4 linked regions of the Laspinema palackyanum D2c genome follow. Each later gene encodes a partner of the first gene's protein in a complex. Links are inferred from orthologs where the notes say so. Each region holds a gene or a part of one and is shown on either strand. Other genes may lie near its edges. The genes, in order: nuoH, ndhC, NG795_RS20205 and NG795_RS01170.

Region 1 (3,525 bases):
CAGCGGTGGGAACTCTGGCTGGTCCTTTACATGGGGGGGCCAATGAAGAAGTGATTGATATGTTAGAGGCCATTGGCTCGGTTGAAAATGTCCGACCCTACATTGAAAACTGTCTGAAGACTAAATCTAAGATTATGGGGTTCGGTCACCGGGTCTACAAAGTTAAGGATCCTCGAGCGATTATCCTCCAAAGTCTCGCTGAACAATTGTTTGAGAAGTTTGGCCGGGATAATTATTATGACATTGCTGTAGAGCTGGAGCGAGTGGTGGAGGAAAAACTCGCTTACAAAGGCATTTATGCCAATGTGGACTTTTACTCGGGTCTGGTTTATCGGAAGTTGGGGATTCCTACGGATTTGTTTACGCCAATCTTCGCGATTTCCCGGGTGGCAGGATGGTTGGCTCATTGGAAAGAGCAACTGGGTGAAAACCGGATTTACCGTCCGACCCAAATTTATACCGGAACTCATAACGCGCCTTATATTCCGATCGCCGAACGTTAAAGCGATCGCCACGGAATTAGGTCGAGTCTGGACTGGAGGGACCTCTACTCACGGGTTGGGTCTGAGTCCCGATTTTTCTTTTAAGGAGAATCATCCATCTAGGCGCGATCGCCACCATTGCCCTTGGATTGTCATAATCTGAGGGCTTTTTGTTGCCTAACTCTCCGCTTCTCTACCTCTGATCAGGCCCTATTCTTTTACAAAAGGGAGAATAATCCAATTTTTTTATTGCTGGAGGGGGGGAATTGACCTCTTTCTCCCCCTTCCGTGAAAAGACATTCATTCCTTATACCTCCCTCTCCTTGTAGGAGAGGGCCTGATCAGAGGTGGTAAGGGGGCTGGGGAGTTAGGTCTCTTCAAAAAATGGAGATGCTCCCTAAACACTGAAACTCAAGCCTCTCCCAGAGTTCTGGCGTCCATCGAGCGTTATACTGTTATTGCATTTAACCGAGTCGTAAGAAATCTTCACACTCTCAATAGGAAGCATGAACCCAGGTATAGACCTACAAGGAAGTTTTATAAAAGCGCTCGCAGATTTGGGCCTTCCGGCGGGAGCAGCAAAAGCCATCTGGATGCCAATTCCTATGGTGCTCATGCTAGTTGTTGCCACAATTGGCGTGCTTGTAACCGTCTGGCTAGAGCGAAAAATTTCTGCTGCGGTCCAACAGCGCATCGGCCCAGAATACATCGGCCCCTTGGGAATCTTAGCCCCTGCCGCCGATGGTCTCAAACTCTTGTTCAAAGAGGATATCCTCCCAGCGAAAGCTGACCCCATCCTCTTTACCCTCGGGCCCGTCCTGGTGGTAGTCCCCGTGTTCGCCTCCTTCCTGATCGTCCCCTTTGGACAAAATCTCATCATTAGCGATGTCGGGGTGGCCATCTTTTTATGGATTTCCCTTTCTAGCATTCAGCCGATCGGCTTACTGATGGCAGGTTATGCCTCCAATAACAAATACTCTCTGATCGGTGGCTTGCGCGCTGCCGCCCAGTCCATCAGTTATGAAATTCCCCTGGCCCTCAGTGTGCTGGCAGTCGTGATGATGTCCAACAGCCTGAGCACCCTCGACATTGTGGAACAGCAATCCAGCTATGGCATTTTCGGTTGGAACATCTGGCGGCAACCCCTAGGCTTTATCATCTTCTGGATTGCGGCCCTCGCGGAATGCGAACGCTTACCCTTTGACCTCCCTGAAGCAGAAGAAGAAATCGTCGCCGGATATCAAACCGAATATTCTGGCATGAAATTCGCCCTGTTCTACTTGGGTTCCTACGTCAACCTCGTCCTCTCGGCACTCCTAATCGCCGTGCTCTATCTGGGTGGCTGGGAATCTCCGATCCCCGTAGAACTCCTAGGACAGTGGCTGGGTGTCAGCGAAACCACCCCTTGGCTGCAAGTGATTACCGGAACCCTCGGCATCACCATGACCCTGCTCAAGGCTTACTTCTTTGTTTTCCTCGCCATTCTGATGCGCTGGACCTTACCCCGCGTTCGCATTGACCAACTCCTCGATTTAGGGTGGAAATTCCTCCTGCCCGTTTCTCTGGTCAATCTGCTCTTAACTGCCGCCTTAAAGTTGGCCTTTCCCGTTGCCTTTGGTGGGTAAGCGGGCTTTTCTTTCGTTCAAAAACTGCCCAGTGATTGAGCGATCGCTTAACTTCATCTTGACTTCAGGTCACCACTCCCTATCACCTAGCAGTCATCGCCGAGAACACTATGCTCAAATTCCTTAACCAAGTTAGCAACTACGCCAAAGAAACCGTTCAAGCGGCCAAATATATCGGTCAAGGACTCTCCGTGACCTTTGACCATATGCGCCGCCGTCCGGTGACCGTGCAATATCCCTACGAAAAACTAATTCCTTCCGAACGCTATCGGGGTCGGATTCACTTTGAATTTGATAAGTGCATTTCCTGCGAAGTGTGCGTCCGTGTTTGTCCGATTAACCTGCCCGTGGTGGATTGGGAATTCAACAAAGAAACCAAAAAGAAACAGCTCAAACACTACAGTATTGACTTCGGCGTTTGTATTTTCTGCGCCAACTGTGTAGAATACTGTCCGACCAATTGTCTCTCCGCGACGGAAGAATACGAACTTTCCACTTACGATCGCCACGAATTGAATTTTGATAACGTGGCAATGGGACGCTTACCGTACAAGGTCACTGACGATCCAATGGTGACCCCCCTCAGAGAACTCGCCTATCTACCCAAAGGCGTGATCTCTCCCCATGATTTGCCCCCAAACTCTCGTCGTGCGGGTCTACGTCCCGAAGAAATTCGGGAACAAATGGAACAAGAACAATCCACAGAAAAAACAGAAAAATAGGGGAAATTTGTCAAAGAATCCTAGGGGATAGTTTCACTTAAAATGAAGAATGGTCCAAACCAATGACCCCAGACAAATGACCCCCGACAAAGCACAAAGGACAAAGAACAAAGGACAAATACAGTGAATTTAGCGGAAGGCGTTCAGATAGTTTCGTTTGGCCTGCTGGCCGTGATGATGATAGGAGCAGCCTTGGGTGTCGTCCTCCTGTCTCAGGTCGTTTATTCGGCCTTTCTATTAGGCGGTGTGTTTATCAGCATGGCCGGTTTGTATCTGTTGCTCAATGCTGATTTTGTAGCAGCGGCCCAGATTTTGATTTATGTCGGTGCCGTTAATGTGCTGATTTTGTTTGCCATCATGCTGGTCAACAAACAGGAGGATTTTACAAACCTTCCCAATTACTGGATCCGGCGGGGAGCAACAGCCCTCGTCGCTTTGGGATTATTCGCGTTGTTAAGCACGATGGTCCTCTCAACTCCTTGGGCCGTGACACCGACTGCGGCAACGGCAGAAAATACCGTTGTGCAGATTGGAGAACATTTATTCAGCGATTTTTTACTGCCGTTTGAATTAGCTTCTGTACTGTTGTTGATGGCAATGGTCGGCGCAATTATTTTGGCCCGTCGGGAGTTGATTCCGCCAGAGCGAAAAGCTCAAATCGATTCAGCGGAACTGGATTTGAAACTGCCGGAACGT
Region 2 (3,529 bases), on another replicon or contig:
TGGAGTAAATTCCCACTGCCGCCCCCAATCCACAGTTCATCTGGGGTCCGATAAGCTAAATCCAGCAGTCCCCAGCTTGTAGAAAACTCAGGATAGATCGCTTCATCCCAGTTTTCCGGATCCTCTGGAGTGCTAAATTGCAACTGACCCCCACGGGCCAACATCCACAGACGACCATCAGCGGAAAATCCCATATTTTGGATGCGTCGGGAACTGTTGCGATTATGAGGAGCCCAGGCACTTTGACCCGGTTCCCAGATCGAGAAGAAGTTTCCTTTCGCAGAGACGGCGATATATTTCCCATCCGGCGAGCGATCGAGATTTCTAATCACCCCAACCGCCTCTTCTACCATTGCCTTCCAGGTTTTTCCACCATCTTGGGTGCGATAGATCGCCCCAACATTAGTGGTCATTTCCGCCGAATTGGACCCCAGAGCAACAATCGTTAAAGGACTACCCGGGAGCTTATCGCTGAGTCCAATTTGTTCCCAAGATTTTCCCGTATCTGTAGTATGCAGCAAAATTGAAGGTTCACCGACGATCCATCCCTCTGAACCCGCAAAACTAACCGAATTCAGGCGAGAACGTTCGTCATCCAAGCCTAACTGCTTGAGTTCCCAGGTTTTGCCACCATCGGCAGTTTCTAGCAGCGTCGCTTCAGAGCCCACTAACCATCCATGCTGGAGGTCATCGGTAAAGCTAATGTCATTAAGATTAGCTTCTGTGGGTAAAGGGACGACATTCCAAGGGTTGTAACTTACAGAGGGGACCTTGCTGCAACTGACACAGAGTAGGACAACCGCAAGCAATGCAACAATTCGTTTCAAACTTTTTAAGATGGAGTCCATCACCTTCAAAATTTATCTATTTCTCAATCATCAACGGGCGTAACACCCAAACCAATCGGGCCGTTACCCCGGCAGTTAGCGGCTACTTTGAGCTTAGGGTGAGGGGTTCTAGCAACTCAGTTCCTTAGCGTAAACCATACAAACTCAGAAAAAAGATGAATCCGAGTGCCAAAGCACTAAAAATCAAGATATTTTTCTGCGCCCCAGTCAGGGTATTGGCCCCAAATCCAAAACCGTAATTTTCCTTAAACCCCGAGGCAGTCCCTTTCGGTCCAATGTTGCTAAATTGTGTGGGTTTGGCCCCACAAACCGGGCAGCGCCAAGTCAGGGGAACATCCGTAAAGGCTGTTTCAGGAGCAATTTTACGGCCATCTCCCTTCTCGGGTTCATAAACGTAGCCGCATGAGCGGCATTCATACTGATCTAGTTCTTGAGGTTGAACGGCTTCTTCAGTGTTCATCGAACTCAAAGGATGGGAAGGTCCAAACATTAAAACGATGTTAAAGATTATGACATAGTAGTGAACCGCTTTCCATTCCTAACGGTTACAGGTTAAATCTTCGCGATCGGCCCCACCCGATTCTCCCCAGTTCGTAGTAATGACTTCAGTCGTTCCCTCCTGTTCGTAGTAACGACTTCAGTCGTTATCCATGTTCGTAGTAACGACTTCAGTCGTTCCCTCCGGTTCGTAGTAACGACTTCAGTCGTTTCCGGATGGATAATCACCGCGCCACTGCCCCCATAGCCACAACTGGCAAGGGTTTAAACTCTCCTGAAAGGGTTGCTGGCGATCGCGATGAACACTGGATAACGACTGAAGTCGTTACTACGAACCTAAGAGAACGACTGAAGTCGTTACTACGAACAGGTGATGTGCTCACAGAAGACGGGCCTCGGGGTGGACCCATCCCAGACAAACAGTTCTCTTAGCGGCTGCCTCCACAATTATGTAAAAATGTAAACCAGTCGTACAAGTCCTATCTGGCTAGAGTTACTTATTGTGTTTGTCCTCTCCGGCTACGAATATCTCCTGGGTTTCCTGTTAGTTTGCAGCCTAGTCCCGATCCTGGCCCTCAGTACATCGAGATTAGTTAGACCCAAAGCAACCTCTCCTGAACGGCGAACCACTTATGAATCCGGCGTCGAACCCATTGGCGGGGCATGGATCCAGTTTAATATCCGTTACTATATGTTTGCCCTGGTCTTTGTGGTCTTTGATGTTGAGACTGTCTTTCTGTATCCCTGGGCTGTCGCATTCCACCGACTCGGAGTGTTGGCCTTTATTGAAGCCCTCATTTTTATCACAATCCTTGTGATTGCTCTCGTGTATGCATGGCGTAAAGGAGCCTTAGAATGGTCATGAAATCTAATTCAACTCCCCCAAATCTGAGTGAAGGACGGCTCATCAACCCGATCGCCCGACCGGAAGTCACTCAGGAACTCTCAGAAAATGTCATCCTCACCACCGTTGATGACCTCCACAACTGGGCGAGACTCTCTAGCCTTTGGCCCCTAATGTACGGCACTGCCTGCTGTTTCATTGAATTTGCCGCCTTAATCGGGTCCCGGTTTGACTTTGATCGCTTCGGTTTGGTCCCTCGTTCTAGTCCTCGCCAAGCGGATTTAATCATTACCGCCGGTACGATTACCATGAAATACGCACCCATTTTGGTGCGTCTGTATGAGCAAATGCCGGAACCGAAATATGTGATCGCAATGGGCGCTTGCACCATTACCGGCGGAATGTTTTCGGCAGATTCACCCACCGCAGTGCGTGGAGTGGACAAACTGATTCCCGTGGATGTCTATATGCCGGGGTGTCCTCCTCGTCCCGAAGCGGTGATTGATGCAATCATCAAACTTCGCAAGAAAATCTCCAATGATGCGATCCAGGAACGAGGTCAAATTAAGCAATCCCACCGCTACTACACTCGCCAGCACAATATGAAAGCGGTTGACCCGATTCTGACGGGGACTTATTTGCAGTCTGCCACGCGCCAAAACCCACCGAAGGAGTTAACCGAGGCGATCGGAATGCCCGTACCCCCCGCCCTCAAAGCGAGTCAGAAGAAGGAGGAAAAACGTGCCTGAAGAGAAGAAAGAAACCCAAGCTTCTGAAGAGAAAATTGTCCCCACGGGGAAAGTTTCTAAATGGTTGACTGAAAATGGCTTTCAACATGAAGCTTTAGAACCGGATCATCTGGGGGTAGAAATCCTCAAGGTTGATGCTCAATTTTTGATTCCGTTATCTACGGCACTCTATGCCTACGGATTCAATTATCTCCAATGTCAGTGCGGTTACGATCCAGGTCCGGGACAAGATTTGGTGAGTATGTATCACTTAATTAAGGTCACGGACTTTGCCGATCGCCCGGAGGAAGTTCGCATCAAAGTGTTCGTTCCCAGAGAAAATCCTTCAGTGCCATCGGTCTACTGGATCTGGAAAGCCGCCGATTTCCAGGAACGGGAATCCTATGATATGTATGGCATTGTTTATGAAGGACATCCAAATTTGAAGCGGATTTTGATGCCGGAAGATTGGGTCGGTTGGCCGTTACGGAAGGATTATATTTCCCCAGAATTTTACGAGTTACAAGACGCTTATTAAGTTTTGGGAAAGGATATCCTGAATGAGAATGCCCTCCTTTTGAACAAGGAGGGTTTTGTTTTGGACGGGTTAC
Region 3 (3,573 bases), on another replicon or contig:
TTCTCTCATTGCTATGTAGTCTCGCTGCCGGGGTGTTGTTTATGGCGATCGCCTGGTTATGGATTAAACGCAAGGAAAAATAACCTCACCTCATCGGCGGTATCCTCAACCCTTTTAACCCTTTCCCCTTCTGGTCCTCACTTAATCCTTTTCCCTGTACCAACACCCCAAAACCCCCTAATCCTCTAGGGTCGATCGCCTCATGCAAGACTTGCCTGCGATTAATCATGGTTCCCAAATCCATGCCTGGGGTGGTGGAGAGTGCCGCAATGCGATCGCCTAACCCCAATGCCATTAAAAACATCGCCTGCTGGGTAAACCCCAATTTCTCCAATCCACAGGACTCCCCTTGTCGTTCCAATGCGGTAAAATCAACATGAGCGGTTATATCCTGTTCTCCAATTAAAATATAAGGATTATCATGATAGCGGTGTTGATAATAACATTGTAATGTTCCTTGATGTCGCATTGGTGTATAATATCCGTGAGCCGGATATCCATAATCAATGGTTAGCACATATCCCTGATTGAGTTTTTCGCTCACTTGTCTCACCCAATCCAATGCCGCCAGATTGACTTCGGTGCGATATCCGTCGGGGTAGGGTTTCCCCGTGATGTCAATGTCAATGAGTTGAAAATATTCGGTAATTTTGGGAGTGGAGAGTTCCCCAGGGATTTCTTGAAAGGGAGATGCTTCGGGAGACTCGGGTATTTTGTCCGAGGTGGTGATATAAATTTCGTGAAGTTTTCCCTCTTCTACCTGGATTTGATGCACCGGGAAGGCATCGATTAATTCATTAGAAAAGAAACATCCGGTGATTGAATCTGCTGCAATTTCCTCCCAAGTTACCCAGCGCAAATTTGCCCCGCCGCTGGAGAGTTTGGAGAATTGCTGCTGTTGTAACTGGCGCATTGCTGGGGATTGTTCGATGATTAGATATTCCGTTGCTGCAAAACAATCTCGATGGTGGCGATAAAGATATTTGATGACATCGGCAGCGATTAATCCTTGTCCCGCACCCATTTCTACGAGGTGAAATGGGGTGGGATGTCCGAGAATTTCCCAGATTTCGATAAATTGGACTGCCAGCATTTCTCCAAAATCTGCGCCTAAGTGGGGGGAAGTCATAAAGTCTCCCTGTGCGCCAATTTTTCCGACATGGGCGGCATAATATCCATGTTGGGGATGGTAGAGGGCTAATTCCATATAGTCGGCAAAGGTGATTTGCCGTTGGGGATGTTGTTGGATTTTTTCTTGGATGATTGGGATTAACAAGTTCGACATATTGAGTTAGTATTTAATAGGAGAGGGGTATTGGTTACCCTATAGGAATTAGGCGGCAGAGCCGCTAAGAATGCGTGTCATGGCTCTGCCGTGACACGAGAGGTGTGTTATTAGTCGGATTTATCCGGCTTGATTCTGTTAGGCGGGGGTTTAAACCCCCGCCGGTTGTTGCTTCAAAACTCAAAACTCATCAACGTTTAATTATCGGTCCACGGAACCCATAATCACATCGATACTGCCGAGAATTGCCACAATATCTGCAACTTTGTTACCGCGTAAAATAGAGGACAAGACTTGCAGATTATTGAAGTCAGCAGCGCGGATTTTCCAGCGCCAGGGGAAGACATTATCATTACCAATCAGATAAATTCCCAGTTCTCCTTTGCCACTTTCCACGCGGAAATAATGCTCTCCAGCGGGAATTTTAAAGGTGGGGGCAATCTTTTTGGCGATGAATTGATAGTCAAATCCGTTCCATTCGGATTTGGGTCCTTCCATCATCCGCTTGGCTTCTAGGTTCTCGTAAGGTCCACCGGGAAGACCCTTCAAGGCTTGGCGGAGGATTTTGACGGATTCGCGCATTTCGGCCATGCGGACGATATATCGGGCTAAACAGTCCCCCTCGGTTGCCCAGCAGACTTCCCAATCAAAGTCGTCATAACATTCGTAATGGTCAACTTTTCTTAAATCCCATTTGACGCCGGATGCTCTTAAGACGGGACCGGAGAGACCCCAGTTGATGGCTTCTTCCCGAGAGATGACGCCGAGGTTTTGAATCCGGCGACGGAAAATGGGGTTGTTGGTGATTAGGCGTTCGTATTCGTCAATGACGGGATCGAAGTAGTCGCAAAAGTCTTCGCATTTATCCACCCAACCGTAGGGGATGTCAGCGGCGACGCCACCGATGCGGAAGTAGTTATTATTGACCATGCGTTGCCCGGTGGCGGCTTCCCAGAGGTCATAAATCATTTCCCGATCGCGGAAAATGTAGAAGAATGGACTCAGTGCTCCGACATCGGCGAGGAAGGGTCCCAACCAGAGTAAGTGGTTAGCAAGACGGTTCAGTTCCAGCATGATCACCCGCAGGTAGCTGGCACGTCGGGGTACTTCAATGTCGGCGAGTTTTTCCGGTGCATTGACGGTTACCGCTTCATTGAACATTCCCTCAGCGTAGTCCCAGCGACTAACGTAGGGAACGAACATGATGTTGGTGCGGTTTTCGGCAATTTTCTCCATGCCTCTATGCAGGTAGCCCAAGACTGGCTCGCAATCGACTACATCCTCGCCGTCAAGGGTGACGATTAGGCGCAGGACCCCGTGCATGGAGGGATGGTGCGGTCCCATGCTGAGAATCATGGGATCGGTTCTAGTTTCTATCCGGGTTGGTGGTGCCATAAATGAGGGTGCTCCTGTTGAGACAGATTTGGGCTGCTGTACCGACGTCAGATAGGGGATTTTCTACAATCTAAAATCGGGACGGGGTACGGCAGTGCTGTTACCAATTGTTGCTTTTTGTTTCATTGCTTTCATCATTATAGGGAGATTGGGTCCGTGGTAAATCAGGGAGTGAGTGTAAATCCGGAGGCAATGGAGGGGTTTGTCCATTTGTCGGTTTTGAGTCAGGAAGTGGTGGAGGGGTTGGCGATTCGTCCGGGGGGGCGTTATTTGGATGCGACGGTGGGTGGGGGAGGTCATTCGCGATTGATTTTGGAGGCGGCCCCTGGGGTGCAGTTGGTGGCGATCGACCGCGATCGCCTCGCCTTGGATGCAGCAGGGAGTCGGTTGGCGGAGTATGGGGATGCGGTGACATTTTGGCAGGGAAATTTTGCGGAGTATCAGCCCCAAGAGATGCGGTTTGATGGGATTGTGGCGGATTTGGGGGTGAGTTCGGCGCAGTTAGATCGCCCGGAACGGGGGTTTAGTTTTCGGTATGAGGCTCCTTTGGATATGAGAATGGATGAACGGCAGGAGTTGAGTGCGGCGGATATTGTGAATTATTGGGATGAGGTGGAGTTGGCAGATATTTTTTATCGCTATGGGGAGGAACGGTTTTCTCGTCGGATTGCACGGCGAATTGTGGAACGGCGTCCGTTGGAAACTACGACTCAGTTGGCGTCGGCAGTGGCTTCTTCGGTGCCGGGGAAGTCCCGTCATGGCAAAATTCATCCGGCTACCCGGGTGTTTCAAGCTTTGCGGATTGCGGTGAATGGGGAACTGGCTGCTTTGGAAACCTTTTTAGAAAAGGCTCCCTTGTGGTTGCATCCGGGGGGACGGCTGGGTATTATTAG
Region 4 (3,488 bases), on another replicon or contig:
CGCCAAGTCAGGGGAACATCCGTAAAGGCTGTTTCAGGAGCAATTTTACGGCCATCTCCCTTCTCGGGTTCATAAACGTAGCCGCATGAGCGGCATTCATACTGATCTAGTTCTTGAGGTTGAACGGCTTCTTCAGTGTTCATCGAACTCAAAGGATGGGAAGGTCCAAACATTAAAACGATGTTAAAGATTATGACATAGTAGTGAACCGCTTTCCATTCCTAACGGTTACAGGTTAAATCTTCGCGATCGGCCCCACCCGATTCTCCCCAGTTCGTAGTAATGACTTCAGTCGTTCCCTCCTGTTCGTAGTAACGACTTCAGTCGTTATCCATGTTCGTAGTAACGACTTCAGTCGTTCCCTCCGGTTCGTAGTAACGACTTCAGTCGTTTCCGGATGGATAATCACCGCGCCACTGCCCCCATAGCCACAACTGGCAAGGGTTTAAACTCTCCTGAAAGGGTTGCTGGCGATCGCGATGAACACTGGATAACGACTGAAGTCGTTACTACGAACCTAAGAGAACGACTGAAGTCGTTACTACGAACAGGTGATGTGCTCACAGAAGACGGGCCTCGGGGTGGACCCATCCCAGACAAACAGTTCTCTTAGCGGCTGCCTCCACAATTATGTAAAAATGTAAACCAGTCGTACAAGTCCTATCTGGCTAGAGTTACTTATTGTGTTTGTCCTCTCCGGCTACGAATATCTCCTGGGTTTCCTGTTAGTTTGCAGCCTAGTCCCGATCCTGGCCCTCAGTACATCGAGATTAGTTAGACCCAAAGCAACCTCTCCTGAACGGCGAACCACTTATGAATCCGGCGTCGAACCCATTGGCGGGGCATGGATCCAGTTTAATATCCGTTACTATATGTTTGCCCTGGTCTTTGTGGTCTTTGATGTTGAGACTGTCTTTCTGTATCCCTGGGCTGTCGCATTCCACCGACTCGGAGTGTTGGCCTTTATTGAAGCCCTCATTTTTATCACAATCCTTGTGATTGCTCTCGTGTATGCATGGCGTAAAGGAGCCTTAGAATGGTCATGAAATCTAATTCAACTCCCCCAAATCTGAGTGAAGGACGGCTCATCAACCCGATCGCCCGACCGGAAGTCACTCAGGAACTCTCAGAAAATGTCATCCTCACCACCGTTGATGACCTCCACAACTGGGCGAGACTCTCTAGCCTTTGGCCCCTAATGTACGGCACTGCCTGCTGTTTCATTGAATTTGCCGCCTTAATCGGGTCCCGGTTTGACTTTGATCGCTTCGGTTTGGTCCCTCGTTCTAGTCCTCGCCAAGCGGATTTAATCATTACCGCCGGTACGATTACCATGAAATACGCACCCATTTTGGTGCGTCTGTATGAGCAAATGCCGGAACCGAAATATGTGATCGCAATGGGCGCTTGCACCATTACCGGCGGAATGTTTTCGGCAGATTCACCCACCGCAGTGCGTGGAGTGGACAAACTGATTCCCGTGGATGTCTATATGCCGGGGTGTCCTCCTCGTCCCGAAGCGGTGATTGATGCAATCATCAAACTTCGCAAGAAAATCTCCAATGATGCGATCCAGGAACGAGGTCAAATTAAGCAATCCCACCGCTACTACACTCGCCAGCACAATATGAAAGCGGTTGACCCGATTCTGACGGGGACTTATTTGCAGTCTGCCACGCGCCAAAACCCACCGAAGGAGTTAACCGAGGCGATCGGAATGCCCGTACCCCCCGCCCTCAAAGCGAGTCAGAAGAAGGAGGAAAAACGTGCCTGAAGAGAAGAAAGAAACCCAAGCTTCTGAAGAGAAAATTGTCCCCACGGGGAAAGTTTCTAAATGGTTGACTGAAAATGGCTTTCAACATGAAGCTTTAGAACCGGATCATCTGGGGGTAGAAATCCTCAAGGTTGATGCTCAATTTTTGATTCCGTTATCTACGGCACTCTATGCCTACGGATTCAATTATCTCCAATGTCAGTGCGGTTACGATCCAGGTCCGGGACAAGATTTGGTGAGTATGTATCACTTAATTAAGGTCACGGACTTTGCCGATCGCCCGGAGGAAGTTCGCATCAAAGTGTTCGTTCCCAGAGAAAATCCTTCAGTGCCATCGGTCTACTGGATCTGGAAAGCCGCCGATTTCCAGGAACGGGAATCCTATGATATGTATGGCATTGTTTATGAAGGACATCCAAATTTGAAGCGGATTTTGATGCCGGAAGATTGGGTCGGTTGGCCGTTACGGAAGGATTATATTTCCCCAGAATTTTACGAGTTACAAGACGCTTATTAAGTTTTGGGAAAGGATATCCTGAATGAGAATGCCCTCCTTTTGAACAAGGAGGGTTTTGTTTTGGACGGGTTACTCTGAGGCGATCGGCTTCGGCTACATCTGACCATTTAGCAGCCCTCATCCCCCAACCCCTTCTCCCAAAATGGGAGAAGGGGAGCCGGATTCAACGTCACTCTTTAATTTCGGACAGTAACAGCGAACGCAAAGTTTGGATATAAAAGGGTTGATTGAATTTCTCAATTTCATCTTTAGAGGTCAAAGGAATTTTTTGATTGAAAATTAAGGATCCTGATATTCTTTGTAATACCGTAGATTCGGAATTAAACAACAAAACTGCATCTCCGGATAGATGATTCAAAACTAACATAGATGCATCTAGCAACATCTGCTTTCCCCATTGGTAATTTTCCTGAGAATCCAGCCAGAACCATACATCCACAGTGGGTTGAAATCCAAAGGTTTCCATCATCATCGATTGACGATGCTCCGTTTCGGGAGTAGCCCCTAATACAATCCCCGGACCAAACAACCTCGTCTCTTCCCACTCTAGTTCCAGTTCTCGTGACAACAGGTTTAAAATGTCCAATGGTTGCCAATCGGTGACAATTCTTAATTCATATTCTAATGACATAAATTCCTCTTTTTGTCAAGAGAATGGCTAAGGTGCATCAGACCGATATTTGATGAAATCATATAATAACTTAAGTCTCTGACGCACCATGTTAGTTATCCTTCTCGAATAAAGGGCGCGATCGCCTGGACAAATTCGGCGGTTGCTTCATAGGGTAAAACATTCCGCCCATTAATTTTCACCCCTTTTCCATTCGGTAAGGCATTCAAATAAGCCGCCAATCGCTCATCGGGGGTCTCCTTTAATCCTTCCCGGCTAATATTAGAAGTATTTTGCCCAATCACCACTAAAGTGGGTTGCTGAATACTGGCGATCGCCTCTTCATAATCTTCCCGCCAAAACCCAGCAAGAAAGGCAAACACCGCGTGTCTAGTTTCCAAATTGGCTGCCCCTTTTTCCAACATATCCAGCCAATTTTTATCTACAGAATCGGGATTTTCAAACAAGTTTTTAATCGAAAATGATTTTAAAAACTTTCGACTACGGGCATACCGATAAAATGCCGTTCCCAATGGTGTATCAAATAGCAAATTCCACAGAAGTTTGTTCTGTGTGGGTGATGCTTC

Evidence for each region.
Region 2: the proteins of nuoH (region 1) and ndhC are in contact, whole or in part, in a cryo-EM structure (PDB 6KHJ), measured with the Thermosynechococcus vestitus proteins. The link is inferred for Laspinema palackyanum D2c from one-to-one orthologs. Residues at the interface, in WP_126985484.1 of Thermosynechococcus vestitus: Gln8, Lys26, Trp29, Leu30, Pro33, Met34, Met37, Leu38, Leu83, Ile84, Phe85, Lys86, Glu87, Asp88, Val89, Leu90, Pro91, Ala92, Thr100, Ala104, Val107, Ile108, Phe111, Leu112, Tyr114, Ile115, Ile125, Ser126, Leu128, Phe133; in WP_126986108.1 of Thermosynechococcus vestitus: Gly6, Tyr7, Glu8, Tyr9, Phe10, Gly12, Phe13, Leu14, Ile16, Cys17, Ser18, Pro21, Ala24, Leu25, Ala27, Ser28, Leu31, Arg32, Pro33, Ser35, Arg40, Leu41, Thr42, Thr43, Tyr44, Glu45, Ile51, Gly53, Ala54, Trp55.
Region 3: the proteins of nuoH (region 1) and NG795_RS20205 are in contact, whole or in part, in a cryo-EM structure (PDB 6ZJN), measured with the Thermus thermophilus proteins. The link is inferred for Laspinema palackyanum D2c from one-to-one orthologs. Residues at the interface, in WP_096411122.1 of Thermus thermophilus: Ala224, Glu225, Gln226, Glu227, Ala295, Trp297, Phe298, Arg299; in WP_223903221.1 of Thermus thermophilus: Pro35, Ser36, Asp139, Gly141, Ala142.
Region 4: the proteins of nuoH (region 1) and NG795_RS01170 are in contact, whole or in part, in a crystal structure (PDB 6Y11), measured with the Thermus thermophilus proteins. The link is inferred for Laspinema palackyanum D2c from one-to-one orthologs. Residues at the interface, in WP_096411122.1 of Thermus thermophilus: Arg36, Val44, Arg45, Met46, Gly47, Pro48, Asn49, Arg50, Val51, Leu57, Gln58, Ala61, Asp62, Ile64, Lys65, Ile67, Phe68, Lys69, Glu70, Ile72, Val74, Glu223, Ala224, Glu225, His233, Thr234, Glu235, Tyr236, Ser237, Trp241; in WP_096411117.1 of Thermus thermophilus: Arg16, Glu17, Gly18, Leu24, Leu27, Val28, Trp30, Gly31, Arg32, Asn34, Ser35, Trp37, Thr54, Asp55, Ala56, Asp59, Ala61, Arg62, Phe63, Gly64, Glu66, Val67, Phe68, Arg69, Ala70, Ser71, Arg73, Gln74, Ala75, Asp76.

The regions. Positions count from the first base shown.
Region 1 is NZ_JAMXFD010000014.1:112,585-116,109, reverse strand. Bases 106-3,047 are described here. They hold nuoH (NADH-quinone oxidoreductase subunit NuoH), read left to right. Parts: upstream 106-988; coding sequence 989-2,107; downstream 2,108-3,047. Other genes in these bases: NG795_RS16985 (NADH-quinone oxidoreductase subunit J), read left to right, coding at 2,953-3,047; ndhI (NAD(P)H-quinone oxidoreductase subunit I), read left to right, coding at 2,218-2,829; NG795_RS17000 (citrate synthase), read left to right, coding at 106-503. In the rest of the region: more of NG795_RS17000, read left to right, coding at 1-105; more of NG795_RS16985, read left to right, coding at 3,048-3,525. UniProt on the Escherichia coli protein: NDH-1 shuttles electrons from NADH, via FMN and iron-sulfur (Fe-S) centers, to quinones in the respiratory chain. The immediate electron acceptor for the enzyme in this species is believed to be ubiquinone.
Region 2 is NZ_JAMXFD010000001.1:273,025-276,553, reverse strand. Bases 584-3,529 are described here. They hold ndhC (photosynthetic/respiratory NAD(P)H-quinone oxidoreductase subunit C), read left to right. Parts: upstream 584-1,848; coding sequence 1,849-2,211; downstream 2,212-3,529. Other genes in these bases: NG795_RS01165 (NAD(P)H-quinone oxidoreductase subunit J), read left to right, coding at 2,932-3,456; NG795_RS01170 (NADH dehydrogenase subunit K), read left to right, coding at 2,202-2,939; NG795_RS01180 (rubredoxin), read right to left, coding at 973-1,308; NG795_RS01185 (photosynthesis system II assembly factor Ycf48), read right to left, coding at 584-848. Outside these bases: more of NG795_RS01185, read right to left, coding at 1-583. UniProt on the Escherichia coli protein: NDH-1 shuttles electrons from NADH, via FMN and iron-sulfur (Fe-S) centers, to quinones in the respiratory chain. The immediate electron acceptor for the enzyme in this species is believed to be ubiquinone.
Region 3 is NZ_JAMXFD010000020.1:56,708-60,280, forward strand. The notes cover bases 584-3,573. They hold NG795_RS20205 (NAD(P)H-quinone oxidoreductase subunit H), read right to left. Parts: upstream 2,681-3,573; coding sequence 1,487-2,680; downstream 584-1,486. Other genes in these bases: NG795_RS20200 (class I SAM-dependent methyltransferase), read right to left, coding at 584-1,285; rsmH (16S rRNA (cytosine(1402)-N(4))-methyltransferase RsmH), read left to right, coding at 2,873-3,573. Also shown: NG795_RS20195 (hypothetical protein), read left to right, coding at 1-83; more of NG795_RS20200, read right to left, coding at 86-583.
Region 4 is NZ_JAMXFD010000001.1:271,901-275,388, reverse strand. Bases 1-2,905 are described here. They hold NG795_RS01170 (NADH dehydrogenase subunit K), read left to right. Parts: upstream 1-1,036; coding sequence 1,037-1,774; downstream 1,775-2,905. Other genes in these bases: NG795_RS01160 (SitI3 family protein), read right to left, coding at 2,461-2,905; NG795_RS01165 (NAD(P)H-quinone oxidoreductase subunit J), read left to right, coding at 1,767-2,291; ndhC (photosynthetic/respiratory NAD(P)H-quinone oxidoreductase subunit C), read left to right, coding at 684-1,046; NG795_RS01180 (rubredoxin), read right to left, coding at 1-143. Also shown: more of NG795_RS01160, read right to left, coding at 2,906-2,922; NG795_RS01155 (alpha/beta fold hydrolase), read right to left, coding at 3,018-3,488. UniProt on the Escherichia coli protein: NDH-1 shuttles electrons from NADH, via FMN and iron-sulfur (Fe-S) centers, to quinones in the respiratory chain. The immediate electron acceptor for the enzyme in this species is ubiquinone.